DNA from 3 places in the Sinorhizobium terangae genome. Region 3 is predicted to be linked to each of the others. Evidence: predicted binding sites of a transcription regulator. Region 3 holds the regulator's gene; each other region holds the start of a gene.
What was found. The regulator LexA, encoded in region 3, represses DNA repair genes until DNA is damaged. The targets are predictions, from matches to a motif close to TGTTCNNNNTGTGTTCNG.
Positions count from the first base shown of each region.

Region 1: the regulator LexA is predicted to act here: its motif matches at 1,300-1,317, upstream of QA637_RS21140 (DUF763 domain-containing protein).
Region 2: the regulator LexA is predicted to act here: its motif matches at 1,469-1,486, upstream of QA637_RS18540 (YifB family Mg chelatase-like AAA ATPase).

Region 1 is NZ_CP121660.1:519,655-524,205, reverse strand. It holds gene QA637_RS21140 (DUF763 domain-containing protein) at 1-1,258, opposite strand, end outside; partial or broken gene QA637_RS21135 (hypothetical protein) at 1,406-1,594, opposite strand; gene QA637_RS21130 (AI-2E family transporter) at 1,979-3,931, shown strand; partial or broken gene QA637_RS21125 (basic amino acid/polyamine antiporter) at 4,236-4,551, shown strand, end outside.
Region 2 is NZ_CP121659.1:3,933,620-3,938,170, reverse strand. It holds gene QA637_RS18540 (YifB family Mg chelatase-like AAA ATPase) at 1-1,324, opposite strand, end outside; gene QA637_RS30890 (hypothetical protein) at 1,564-1,740, opposite strand; gene QA637_RS18535 (endonuclease/exonuclease/phosphatase family protein) at 1,737-2,555, opposite strand; gene QA637_RS18530 (sn-glycerol-3-phosphate import ATP-binding protein UgpC) at 2,552-3,670, opposite strand; gene ugpE (sn-glycerol-3-phosphate ABC transporter permease UgpE) at 3,735-4,551, opposite strand, start outside.
Region 3 is NZ_CP121659.1:1,358,136-1,362,686, reverse strand. It holds gene QA637_RS06540 (NAD(P)-dependent oxidoreductase) at 1-68, opposite strand, end outside; gene QA637_RS06535 (LysR family transcriptional regulator) at 420-1,376, shown strand; gene lexA (transcriptional repressor LexA) at 1,542-2,261, shown strand; tRNA gene QA637_RS06525 (tRNA-Cys) at 3,139-3,212, opposite strand; gene QA637_RS06520 (hypothetical protein) at 3,404-3,697, opposite strand; tRNA gene QA637_RS06515 (tRNA-Asn) at 3,838-3,912, shown strand; gene QA637_RS06510 (SMR family transporter) at 4,091-4,447, shown strand; gene QA637_RS06505 (SMR family transporter) at 4,444-4,551, shown strand, end outside.

The DNA of each region.
Region 1 (4,551 bases), on a different replicon from region 3:
AGGAGCGTGCTTTCTCGTCGCACTGCTCAGGGTGAGCCTCCCAGCCAAAGATGCTGCGACCGCCCCATTCGGGGGACCGGCGGAACTCCCCGGCGACAATTTCTTTTAGATCCGGGCCGGTAACGTATTTCTCCAGCTGCCTCGCCTGATCGTCCAAACGTCTCAGCGCCTGTAGCTCCTCATCACGACCGAGCCGCGCTTTGGTCACAGCCGATTTCATTACGCGGATCGTCTGATCGTAGACTTGGAGTGGCACGGGAAACGGATGGCGATCCTTGCCTCCGTGCGCAAGCGAGAACCGCGCGGGATCGGCAAAACGGCAGGGCGCGCCATGCACCACTTCTGCCACCATCGCCAGCGCGTTGACCGTCCGCGCACCGACGCCTGGAACGAGCAGGAGTTGTTCGAAATCTTCAGGCCCGCGATCGACGGCCGCAGCAAGCGTTGCGTGCAACCGCCTCATGTTGATGTTTTCTTCTCGCACCTCGTGATGTGCCGGCATTACAAGGTGCGGCAGCAGGGGTTGCACGAGTTCTTTCGTTTGGACCTTCGAATCAATCCGGACTATCTCGCGCACAATTCGGTCCGGCCCGAGAGAGGTTAGAAGGTCAAGCTGACCCTTTCGCGATGCTGCGGCACGCCTATCGGCGAGATTGACGATTTCGCCCTGGCGCTTTCCTTCTATCGCTGCATGGGGGGAATCGACGAAACTGGAAACGCCTTCTGATAGCCAGTGGTAGCGCCTAGCCTGTCGCTTGTCACCATTCATGCCCTGCTGCACGACCACCCATTTGCCGTCGTCGGCCACGATGAAGCCGTGCAGGTAAAGGTCGAATCCATCTTGAACCGCTGCGCTGTCAACCTTTGCGACGAGCCGGCTGGTGGCTGCGAGACGACCGCCGTCGATGCCGACACGATTCCCGACGTCGATCAATTCGGCTGGCGTCTGCCTCGAATTTCGCCCACGTCCTCCGCAGACATGAACACCTAGTTCCCGCGAAAGGGGTGCGAGGCCGCGCTTCAAAGCGCCAATGACACTTGTTGTGATTCCGGAGGAGTGCCAATCCATACCCATGACGCAGCCAAAGGACTGGAACCAGAAGGGGTGCGCCAAACGCCGGAGAAACTCGTCGCGGCCATATTCAATCACGATTGCTTCGGTGATGACCGCGCCAAGCTTCGTCATGCGTTCGCCCAGCCACCGGGGAACCTTGCCACCATGAAGCGGGAGATCTGCACTGCCTGCTCTTTGAACCATCCGATCCTTATAAACCGGCCGTCGAAGTTATGACAGGGAGAAGTTCCTAAAATGTTCTGTTTTGCGCGTATCCTTTGGGCGCTCGACATCCAAGTACACACCTTGGGCAGAATCAAACGGTGCACCCGATGCTCTGTCGGGGTGTAGTCACAGGCAACCACGCTCAAAAGCGGGTTGGGCTGCCGGCAGGTCCGGCTGCGGCCATTGCTGCAGCGCTCTCCGACCAACGTCGGTCAAGCCACAGACGCCACTCTGGAGGCGCTCAAACCAGCCATAGAGGTGCAAAATGTTCCCGGCATCCGGTATCCTGGATCTGATTTCACGCACGCACATCGGTGGTGCAAGGACAAGTGGGGGATTTCCTGGCAGATCACGCCGCGTGTGCTGACTGATGCGCTGGCCGCCGGCGGCGCTGAGGCAAAGCGCGCGTTCGATGCCATGATGGACATGGGGAGAATCGACGTCGCCGCGATCGAGACGGCGCGGCGGACGCTTCGTCGCGGCTTACAGCCAAGTTGCTGTCGGAGGGTGCTGCGCGCACTTTCGTGCGCCACACACCCTCCGCCCCGACTCCAGTTCGACACGCGTGATCCACCCGCTCACGCGGGTTGCGTGGCCCCTCGGCTTCCCCTGGGCTTATCGACAAATCGCTCTACCTGCTTAATGAAACAACGCGGACGCCATTTTCATCCAGCTTGCACGGGAGGTCAGCGGAAGGACATGAGCGAGGAAAGCAGCAGGGACTACGGCTCGGGATCGATAGCCACAGCACAGCCGTCCAAGTTTCCAACGCTCGCTGCGATGGCTGCCGCGGTCGCTGTCCTCTATTTCGCCCGAGCCGTATTCCTGCCCCTGGCCGTTGCCATCCTGCTTACGTTTGCGCTGGCACCGGTCGTCGCGAACCTCAGAAAAGTCGGCTTGCCGCGCATGCCTGCCGTCATCGTAAGCGTGGCTGCCGCCTTTCTCTCGCTCTCGATCTTCAGCGCCGTCGTGGCGATGCAGGTCAGCGAGGTTGCGCGGAACCTCCCGACATACCAGTCCAACATCGTCGAAAAGATCAGGGCCCTGAAAGAGGCGGAGTCGGAAAACAGCGTGATCGATCGGCTTGGCCGTCTCGTGGAGAGGATCGGGACCGAACTCAGCCGGTCGGAACCTCAAGCCCAACCATCTTCCGGGGCGCAGCCGCCCAAGCCGCTTCTGGTGGAGATCTTCTCGCCTCAGCGCCCGATCGAAATGATGAGGAGCATTGTCAATCCTCTCGTTGGTCCATTGGCGACGACCGGACTCATCATCATCGTCGTCATCTTCATGCTTCTGGAGCGGGAGGATCTGAGGGACCGTTTCATCCGCCTCGTGGGCTACGGAGACCTCCACCGCACAACGCAAGCCCTCCAGGATGCTGGCTCGCGTGTCGGCCGATACCTGCTCATGCAGCTGGTGGTGAACATCACCTATGGCATACCGCTGGCAGCCGGTCTCTGGGTGCTGGGCATACCCAATGCGGTCCTCTGGGGCATGCTGGCAATCGTCCTCAGGTTCGTGCCCTATATCGGCCCCATCATCGCCGCGCTCGTTCCCTTGTTCCTGGCTTTTTCGGTGGCGCCGGGCTGGAGCGTGCTGCTCTGGACAGCAGCTCTGTTCGTTCTCCTCGAAGTGCTCAGCAACAATGTCGTGGAGCCCTGGCTCTACGGTTCGCGCACCGGCCTGTCACCGCTTGCGATCATCGTTGCGGCAATCTTCTGGGCCTGGCTCTGGGGACCCGTCGGGCTGGTGCTGTCGACGCCGCTGACGGTCTGTCTCGTCGTTCTCGGCCGCCATGTTCCCCAGTTCGAGTTCTTCGAAATCCTTTTCGGCAACGAGCCGGTCCTCGATCCCAAGGAACGCCTGTACCAGCGCCTGCTCGCGGGCGATCCCGACGAGGCGACCGACAACGCCGAGGAGATGCTCGAGGAGAAGTATCTCGTCGAGTTCTACGACTCCGTCGCCATTCCGGCCCTGCTGCTTGCAGAACGGGATCGCGCTCGAAAGGCGATGACGGATGCGCAACTGGAGCAGGTTGCCGAGAGCGGGCACGTGCTCGTCGCCAATCTTCAAGAAATCGCGAGCGAAGAAGAGGAGGAAGAGGAGGACGATAACGCCGACGGTCCAGACGAAGACGATGAAGCCGACGGCTTTGAGTTGCCGGACGGGGACGGGAAATCCGTACTATGCATCGGGGGAAGGGGCGATCTGGACGACGTGGCTGCCTCGATGTTGTCGCAGGTCGTCACGATCCAGGGCGCCGAGGCTGCATTGGCCAGCTACCGGGACCTGAAAGTCGGCAATATAAGGGCTCTGGCGCTGGAGGGCCGTACCACGGTCATCATCGGCTTTCTCAACCAGGATTCCGGGAAACATGCGAAATTCATCGTGCGCAGGCTGAAGCGTTTGACGCCGACGGCGCGCATCGGCATCGTATTCTGGCGGGAGGACCGAGAAGGAGCGTCCCACGCAAAGGCGCAGCTCATCGAAGAGTTGCAGGCGGATTTCGTCGCCTTTTCGATCGTCGATGCGGCCCGCGAAAGCCTTTCCGAAGGAGAAGCGCGACCTTTGAAAGCGGCGCGCATGAGGATTGTTCATCGTTCCACCACCCGCAGGGCGGGCACGCAAAGAAAGGAAAAGGCGCCCGCTTAGAGCATTCCGTTTTGGTTCAGAAACTCCGCCGCACCACGGCTCAAGGCCTTCACCGTCAGCAGGCGTCATCGAAATTGACATTTCTCGCGTAGGACTGTTGCGTACGGTCCCTGCAATGCGGATCACCGCGCATCCAGAGCACTCTCCCTCCGTCTTGATCCGCGCCATCAGCTTGCGGCATGGCACGGTTATGAAAGGATCTCTTCGGCGGTTCGGCGCTCGTCTTTCGTTGGGGCCGTACCGGTACTCGCGGCCATCTGTTTGAGGATGACCGTCAGGCAACCGTGACGCAATCGGAGGCCGCATGACCAGCACTGCTCAGAAACTTTCGCTTGCATACCTGTCCGCGCTCGTCGTCGGCTCCATGGTCGGCGCCGGAATTTTTTCCCTGCCGCGCACCTTCGGCAATGCGACCGGACCGTTCGGCGCGATCGTGGCCTGGTGCATCGCAGGGGCGGGAATGTACACTCTGGCCCACGTGTTCCGGGTGCTTGCGGAACGCAAGCCGGATCTCGACGCGGGCGTCTACGCATATGCGCGGGCCGGTTTTGGCGACTATGCCGGCTTCCTTTCGGCCCTCGGCTGGGCTCGTCGGTTGTATTGCGGATGTGTCGTACTGG
Region 2 (4,551 bases), 1.4 Mb from region 3:
CGATCATCGTCGTCGATGCACGGGCATTGCTCGTGAGCACCGGATGGCCGAGGGCGGCGAAACGGTCCGCCTGCAGCGCGCGGGCGCGGGCGACGCGCTTGGCAACGGCGGCACTCGGTTCGGCCGCCATCGGGCGAAGGAGATCCGCGGCGCTGACGGCCGGGACATCGATGCGGATATCGATGCGGTCCATCAGGGGTCCGGAAATCCGCGCCTGGTAGTCGGCCATGCAGCGCGGGCCGCGGGCGCATGTGCGCCCGGGCTCACCCGCCATGCCGCACCGGCACGGGTTCATCGCTGCCACGAGCTGGATCGCCGCCGGATAGCTGACGCGGTGATTGGCGCGGGCGATGATGCATTCCGCGGTTTCGAGCGGCTGGCGCAGTGCGTCGAGCACCTGCGGTGAAAATTCCGGGAACTCGTCGAGGAACAAAACACCGTGATGGGCAAGCGATGCCTCACCGGGCTTCGCCCTGAGCCCGCCGCCGATCAGGGCTGCCATGGTGGCCGAATGGTGCGGCGCCCGGAACGGCCGCCGATCGGAAAGCTTGCCGCCCGGCAGCTGACCGGCGATCGAATGGACCATCGAAACTTCGAGCAATTCCGCCGGGGAAAGCGGCGGCAGGATCGACGGCAGCCGCGCAGCCAGCATCGATTTGCCCGAACCGGGTGGGCCTACCATAAGCAGATTGTGGTTGCCGGCGGCGGCCACTTCGAGCGCCCGCTTGGCGCTTTCCTGCCCCTTGATGTCGGCGAGATCGGGCAGGTTGGCGGCCGCGGCTCTTATGGCCGGCTCGGGACGAGAGAGCACCTGCGTGCCGCGAAAATGATTGGCGATGGCGATCAGGCTGCGCGGTGCGAGAATGTCGATCTCCGATCCCGCCCAAGCCGCTTCGGGTCCGCTTTCCGCCGGGCAGATAAGGCCCTTGCCGAGCGCGTTGGCACCGATGGCGGCAGGCAGCGCGCCGGCGACGGCGGCGATGGTGCCGTCCAGATTGAGTTCGCCGATGACGACATAGCCGTTAAGCGCATCGGCTGGAACGGCACCCAGCGCCGCCATCAGGCCGAGCGCGATGGCGAGATCGAAATGGCTGCCTTCCTTCGGCAGGTCGGCCGGCGCCAGGTTCACCGTGACCCGTTTTGCCGGCAACGCCAGCCCCGAGGCATGCAGTGCCGCCTGGACGCGCTCACGGCTTTCGGCGACCGCCTTGTCGGGCAGCCCGACGATCTGCATGCCGACCTTGCCGGGTGCCACCATCACCTGGACGTCGACCGGAACGCCTTCGATCCCCTGGAATGCAACCGTGCTGACACGCGCGACCATGATGCCCCCTAACGTGAGAGCGGGAGATGCGCGGAAACCGCTTCACGCTGTCCTCACCCCGCTCCAGTCACGGCGGCCCGCCTCGCGCCGCCACAACCGCTGCCGGTTGCGGCATCAAATCTTGCACGGTACGCGCACAAAAACAAGAACAATAATAGAACAAATGCGGGCCCGCGCTTTTCGAACGAAACCCGCTGCGCGCTCCCTTAGCCCAACAGATGCGGGCTCAGACCTCCATGCTATGCGAAACCTTCGACGACGCAGGTGATGAGGTCATGGTCGGACAGCGGGCGGCCCGAAGGATCGAGTGAAGGAATGATGTGGCTTTTGCCAATCTTCAGGCCACGCGCAAGGAACCAGTCGAGCTTCATTGCACGCTTCGGCCAGCGGGTGATGAGGCTCGGCCGCGTCGTCATGCCGTCGTCGGGCCGCCGTGGCGCGTGAAGCCGCGCTCGGCGCTCATGGCAAACAGGCCCTCGGCTTCGAAGTCGCCGCCAATATGGTTCCCGCTGTTGAGATCGCCGCCGATCAGGACAGGAAGCCCCGGAAAGGTCGCGTCCAGCGCGTCGATCAGTTCCTTGACCTGCCGCTCGCGATAGGCAGCCGTGGTCGCGCTTTCGAGATGGGTGGAAATGGCGACGAAAGGGCCCGCCCGAGTCTCGATCACGGCGCCGATGGCAAGGCGCTCGCCGACCCTCGGTTGGTCGCCGCCGTCCATGAACCACAGCCTCTCGCCCCAGAGCCGCAACAAGAACGGGCGGTCGAGCGGAGCGGTCGCCATCAGCGCATTGCCGTGGAAGCCCTTCTCGTTGAAGTCGTCCTTGCAGAACTCGCGCTCGGTATCGGACCCCAATCCCAGTTCGATGAATTCGACGCCGTAGGCGTATTGCATGCCGAGCGCCACGGCGATTTCGGCGGTCGGGTGCCGCTGGCCGGTACGCGCCATGCCGTTGTCCATCTCCGAAAGCAGAACGAGCGACGCGCCGGTGACGCCAAGGTGCGCAGCACTTTCCCCGGGGAACAGGCAGCGTTCGAGGTTCCAGGCCGCGGCGGTGAAGGGAAAGGCGAGCGGCCTGCGGGCGGGCGGCGCACCGCCGATCTCGATCGTGTTCATTTCCTCAAGGCTCTCCATGACGGCGTCATGGGCGGCGATGCTGCGCTCGATCCGGGCAAAACCAGCGCGCGTCTCCGGCGAGGAAACGGCGAGCGCCGCTGAGGTCGTTTCAATCACAATGCAGGCTCCATGTTCACGGTTCGCGTCGTGGCCGGTACGATGCCCGTGGCCGCATTCGGCTCTTCAAGCCTCCTGCCGGTCTCGGACGAGAAGAAATGCAAGCGCCCCGGTGCGATGGTAACGGCAAAACCGTCCGAAAGTGGCGCCTCCGGCGCAAGCGCGACAGTGACAGAATGATCGTCGATTGCGCCGTGGACGAGGCGCTGCGCACCCAGTTCCTCGACATACTCGACCCGGAAGAGTAGGGCCTGCTCGCCGACACCGGCGAGACGCAGATCCTCCGCGCGCAAGCCCACGGTCACCGATCCGTCCGCCGGCGCCCGATAGCCGAGGTCGATCGACTGCGTGCCGATCTGCAGCCGGCCGCCGTCGAGAACGCCTTTGACCAGGTTCATCGCCGGTGAGCCGATGAAGCTCGCAACAAAGGTCGAGGCCGGCGCATGATAGACGTCGAGCGGCCGGCCAATCTGCTCGATCCGGCCGCCGTTCAAGACGACGAGCCGATCGGCGAGCGTCATCGCCTCGAGCTGGTCGTGAGTGACATAGAGCGAGGTGGTGCCGAGGCGCTTCTGCAATCGCTTGATCTCGCCGCGCATGGAGACCCGGAGCTTGGCATCGAGGTTCGACAGCGGCTCGTCGAAAAGGAAGGCCGCCGGCTTGCGCACGATCGCCCGGCCCATGGCGACGCGCTGGCGTTGCCCCCCGGAGAGTGCGCGCGGCTTGCGATCGAGATAAGGCGCGATCTCGAGCATGCGCGCAGCCTCGGCGACCCGCGCCTCGATCTCGGTCTTCGGCGTCTTCCGGTTCTTCAAACCGTAGGCGAGATTTTCGTAGACGGTCATGTGCGGATAGAGCGCATAGTTCTGGAAGACCATGGCGATGTCGCGTTCGGCGGGATCGACATCGTTTATGATCCGCGGGCCGATTCGCACGGTGCCCTTCGAGATCGTCTCCAGGCCTGCGACCATGCGCAACAGCGTTGACTTGCCACAGCCGGACGGACCGACAAGCACGATGAACTCGCCGTCGGCGATGTCGATCGAGACGGATTTCACCGCCTCGACGCCGCCGGCGTAGATTTTCGAGACCTCTGCGATATCGATCGCCGCCATGGGTTGCCTCCGTTAATAAAATTCGCTGCTGAGGGCTGCGAGAAGCCCGCATCCTCGGTCCGCTCTACTTGTCGCTTTCGGTCAGCCCCTTGATGAACCAGCGCTGGAAGATGACGACGATCATCACCGGCGGCAGCATGGCGAGGATAGCCAAGGCAAAGGCCTCGTTGTAGTCGGGAATGTTGGAGCCGACCCAGACGAGCAGGATCTGCTTGATGCCGCGCACGAGCGTGAAGAAGCCCTCGTCCGTCGTCATCAGCGTCGGCCAGAGATACTGGTTCCAGCCATAGACGAACATGATGATGAAGATGGCCGCCATCATCGTGCGTGACAGCGGTACCAGAACATCGATGAAGAACTTGAATGGCCCGGCACCGTCGATGCGCGCCGCTTCGAGCAGTTCGTCGGGCACCGACTTGAAGAACTGGCGAAAATAGAAGGTGCCGGTCGCCGATGCGAGCAGCGGCACGATCAGGCCCGTGTAGGTGTTCGTCAGTTTCAATGCGTTCATCACCTCGTAGGAGGGGAGAATGCGCACTTCGAGCGGCAAAAGCAGCGTGGTGAAGATGATCCAGAAGGCAACCGTCGCCAGCGGAAAGCGGAAATAGACGATCGCATAGGCGGCCAGCATGGACAGCACGATCTTGCCGGCGGCGAAGCCGAGGCCGAGGATCATCGAGTTCAGCATCATGTTGAACCCGGTGATCTTGCCGGTGAAGCCGCCCGCGCGCGTCAGCACGGTCTCGTAAGTCTCCGCGAAATGGCCGCCCCAGGTGAGGCTCAGACCGTTGCTGTGGATATCGGCGGCCTCATGGGTCGAGGTCATGAACGCGACCACGACCGGCGCGACCATGATGAAGACGCCGATAAGAAGGATGACG
Region 3 (4,551 bases):
TTCAGCACATGCGACGCCATGGCCAATCCCATTGCGCCGACGCCCACGAATCCAACTCTTGCCGACATGCAATCCTCCCCTCCTGCCTTGGAAAAATGCCAGCCGAAACCGTTGGGACACGCATGAGCGCTCCCTGAAGGCCAACAATGATCATGCGATGATTGAAATCCGGACTATCCGGAAATGCTCCTCCTCGACCGTCGCTTCGATTGTGCGACACCGTCTCCTCACGGCTTCGTACAACCCCGTCCTCAAGGACTTCCCGCTTCGGCCTTCCCTGGGCAAATCGATCGTAACCGCCGGGAATGATCGAAGTCTGCGTTTCGGAAGTTCTAAAATCAAGAAGAATGATTTGATATCGTTCAAACCAGAAGTTAGAACTGACTATCGTCAAATCCAGTTTCTCGGGGAGGTGAAATATGGATCTGCGTTCGGTCAATCGGTTCCTTGCAGTCGCTGAACTGGGCAGCCTGAACAAGGCCGCGCAGCGCCTCAATCTTTCCCAGCCGGCACTTTCGAAAAGTATCCAAATGCTTGAATATGCTTTCGGAGTGCCGCTGCTCGACCGCGGCCCGCGCGGCATCACGCTCACTTCCTTTGGCGAGGCGGTCTTCGATCATGCCCGGCGCATTGCCGCGGAGATGCGCAAGATGGAAAGCGAAATCAAAGCGATCCGCACGCTTGGATCGGGCGAGATCAACGTCGGCGCTCCGCTTGGCCCTGACAGCCGCACGCTCGCTTTTGCGATCCTCAGGCTCGTGACTGACGAGCGGCGTCTGACCATCAACATTGCCAATGGCACTCGCAGTGACCTGATCCGCCCATTGCTGCTCGGCGATCTCGACTTCCTGATCGCGACCCTCTTCGAGCCGGAGGATCTTCCGCCCGATGTCGAGCAGAGCGAGCTCTATCTCGATTCCATGATCCTCGTCGTACGCGCCGGTCACCCTATGCTTGACGGTCACCAGATCGAACTCAAGGACCTGGCCCAGTACCCTTGGGTGGTATTGACCGGCAACCGCGACCTCGAAGGCGCGCTGCGCAAGATCGTAGGCATGGAGTTCAATAAATCGGTTCTGCGCAGCGGCTCTCCGATGTTCGTCAAGAACATTCTCCAGAAGAGCGAGTTCATCGGCCTTGTGCGCCAGGACGCCGTCCGAATAGAGCTCGAAACAGGTTCGTTGGTCGAGATCGATATATCCGGCCAGCTTGACATCCAGGAGCTCGTGCCGGCGCAAAAGGTGGGATTGATCTTCCGATCCGACGTTTCAATTCCGGTGGCGAGCCAGGCCTTGATCCAGGAGATCACAACCGCGACACGCGCAAGCTCCGGAGCCCTCACCAGCCTGACCGACCGGCCAGGGTCGCGGCTCTAACTTTTGCATCGTTAGCGGGATAGCAGTCTGCCGAGCGACCGACCGCTTTTCAGCGGGAATACGCGACGACTGGGAAAATTCACGGAATTTTAGGCACTTGCGGAACACATATGGAACATATAGTGTCTGTTCTTGATTTGTTTCGCGATTCTGGAGTGACGCGCCATGCTAACCCGCAAGCAACAGGAATTGCTTCTGTTCATTCACGAACGAATGAAGGAATCCGGGGTGCCGCCGTCCTTCGATGAGATGAAAGACGCGCTGGACCTCGCCTCCAAGTCGGGCATCCACCGGTTGATTACAGCGCTCGAGGAACGTGGGTTCATTCGCCGCCTTCCCAACCGGGCGCGCGCACTTGAAGTCATCAAGCTGCCTGAGGCCTATACAACGAGCCCGCAGCCTCGGCGTGGCTTCTCGCCAAGCGTGATCGAAGGCAGCCTGGGCAAGCCGCCTGCCGCGCCGGCCGCCGCGCCGAAATCGCCGCCACCGAGCGATACCGCATCCGTTTCGGTGCCGGTCATGGGACGAATCGCGGCCGGTGTTCCGATCTCCGCGATCCAGAACAACACGCACGACATTTCCATCCCGGCCGAGATGTTGGGCAGTGGCGAACACTACGCGCTCGAAATCAAGGGCGACTCGATGATCGAAGCGGGTATCTTCGACGGCGACACTGTGATCATTCGGAATGCAAACACGGCTAATCCCGGCGACATCGTCGTTGCACTGGTCGACGATGAAGAGGCAACGCTCAAACGGTTCCGCAGAAAGGGCGCGTCCATTGCGCTCGAAGCGGCCAACCCGGCCTATGAAACGCGGATATTCGGGCCGGACCGCGTCAAGATCCAGGGCAAGCTCGTTGGCCTCATTCGCCGCTATCACTAAGCGCGTCGCGTTAAATCGGACTTATGTGACGCGCCTTAGATCAGTGCTTTTGTGCATCTCGTTGCCCCAACCACGGCACACTTTTGAGCGACACGCATTCGTTTGACGATGTAAGCGGTATTCGAGCCTGGTTGCAGGAGGCGGTGGCGTTTAGAAGCTGCTGGTCGGATGTTCTTTTTGAGCGCGAGACCTGACCTACCGGCTTCTCAGGATTCCTACCGTTGTTTCCGTGGTCGCAGCCGAATGCGGGCACGCCACGGAAGGCCCCTCGCCCAGACACTCGCGAAGCGTCTGGATTGGACCAAGATCATCGATTTTCTTGAGATAAGATCCCTTTGAGGCCTCAGGCGTCGAAGAACCACTGGCCTGCAATACCTCCAGCACCGCGCCGTTGGCCTGCTGCATGTTTTAGTCCGAGTCGACAACGATTTAGAAAACATGCAGTAGAGCGAGGCAAACGTTCAGCAGGAAGAAAAAGCCGGCCCATGCCCTTCGGCAGAGACCGGCGAGTGTACAAACCGCGCTTCAAAGCAAAAACTCGTTGTAAATGATATCGAGGGAGTTTAGGGGCGACACCTGCCATGATCCATGGACCTTAGTCCTACGGGACGTTGCCAAAGGTCTTAGGATTGTTGTGCGGTCCGCTCTTCGGCATGTAGCTATGACCGCGCGCAGGCGACATCCATGCCGGCGATCGAGGCGTTGGGGTGACCAGAGCCCGCTCGGCTGTCCCTTCGAGCCGCTATGGGACCTTCGTTGGAAAGAGTGCCGGACTGACGAGGTCATGACATATGGCCTCGATCCTTGCCCTGGTGATGAGGCTTAGGCAATTCTCGCAATCTGCTTGAAGCGGATATGTTAAGCTATTGATTTTGTTTGGAGGCCTCGCCCGGAATTGAACCGGGGTACAAGGATTTGCAGTCCTCTGCGTCACCACTCCGCCACGAGGCCTCTCGCGCTCGATCGATCAAGCGATGGCCGGCGTTTAGAACGAATCTATGAGGAGCGCAAGGGGGAAGGACTCGAAAAAGGTAGAACGTACGAAGGCATTCACCGTTCTCCCCAGCAATCCCCAGCGGCATCCAATCGGCGGATTCGTCAGCCGCCCCGCTGCCTCCAGACATCGGTTCCGCGTGCCAAGTTCAGGACTTTCCGGACGAATTTTGCTGGCCGCGCCAGCGTGCCCACCAGACCGCCAGTTTGCGGCGACGCCGGCGGATCGCCGGTATGTCGTGAGAGAGCACAAGCAGCCCCAGAGGAATCATCCAGAAACCGAGCACCGGCAGGAAGCCCAACACGCCGCCCACGATAAGAAGCGAGCCAAGCAGAATTCTAAGCACCGGCGAGTTGGGCAAGCTTATACGCCATTTTCCGAGAACGATCTCACGTGTCTGCGGATCGATGCCGAAATGTCGTTCTTTCCTGGCGTTCGTCATTATTGCTCTTTCATGCTCCTCCCCCAGAATTGGGGCCTTCTCCACAGCCTCGCAACCGACGTTGTCATTTTTTTTGAAAAACCGCTTGGCAAATCGAAAAAGCATTTGTATTAGCAGCCTCACTTCTGCGGCGCAGATGATCCCTGGTAGCTCAGCGGTAGAGCACTCGACTGTTAATCGATAGGTCGCCGGTTCGAATCCGGCCCGGGGAGCCAGTTTCAAAGAGCCATTCGCGGCAAGTACGCGAATGGCTCTTTTCGTTTGTCAGTATAAAACGCGTCGCCTTCGATCGGACTCATGTGACGCGCTTTAGGTCATTTGCTTTTATGCATGTCGTTGTCCCAAAACCGCTGCACACTTTTGGGCGACATGCATTAGTCCCGAAGGTTCCTCATGCGTGTTGCATGGCTTTTCCTGGCTCTCGCGATCGCGACCGAGGTCGCTGGCCTCACCGCGATGAAGGCCGCGTCCGCCTCCGGCTCCTATGCCGGACATGCGATCATGTATGCATCGATTGCGCTCTCATACGTATTCCTCGCCAGGGCCGTGAAGACGATCTCTGTCGGCGTCGCCTATGCCATCTGGGAAGGGTCAGGTGTCGCCCTCATCACGCTGGTCTCGGTGTTCGTCTTTGGCCATGCACTGAGCGGCCGTGAAATGCTGGGCCTGTCGATGGCCATCGTCGGGATACTGCTCGTCAACGCGGGCGAGGCACCGGAAGAGGAAGCGGCGGGAGAAGCGGCCCGATGAGCGCCAACAGCTTCTATTTCGCTTTCGCGGTTATGGCCGGCGTCCTCGACGTCGCTGCGAATCTGGCTTCCACGAAGTCGAACGGCTTTGCACGGCGCGGCTGG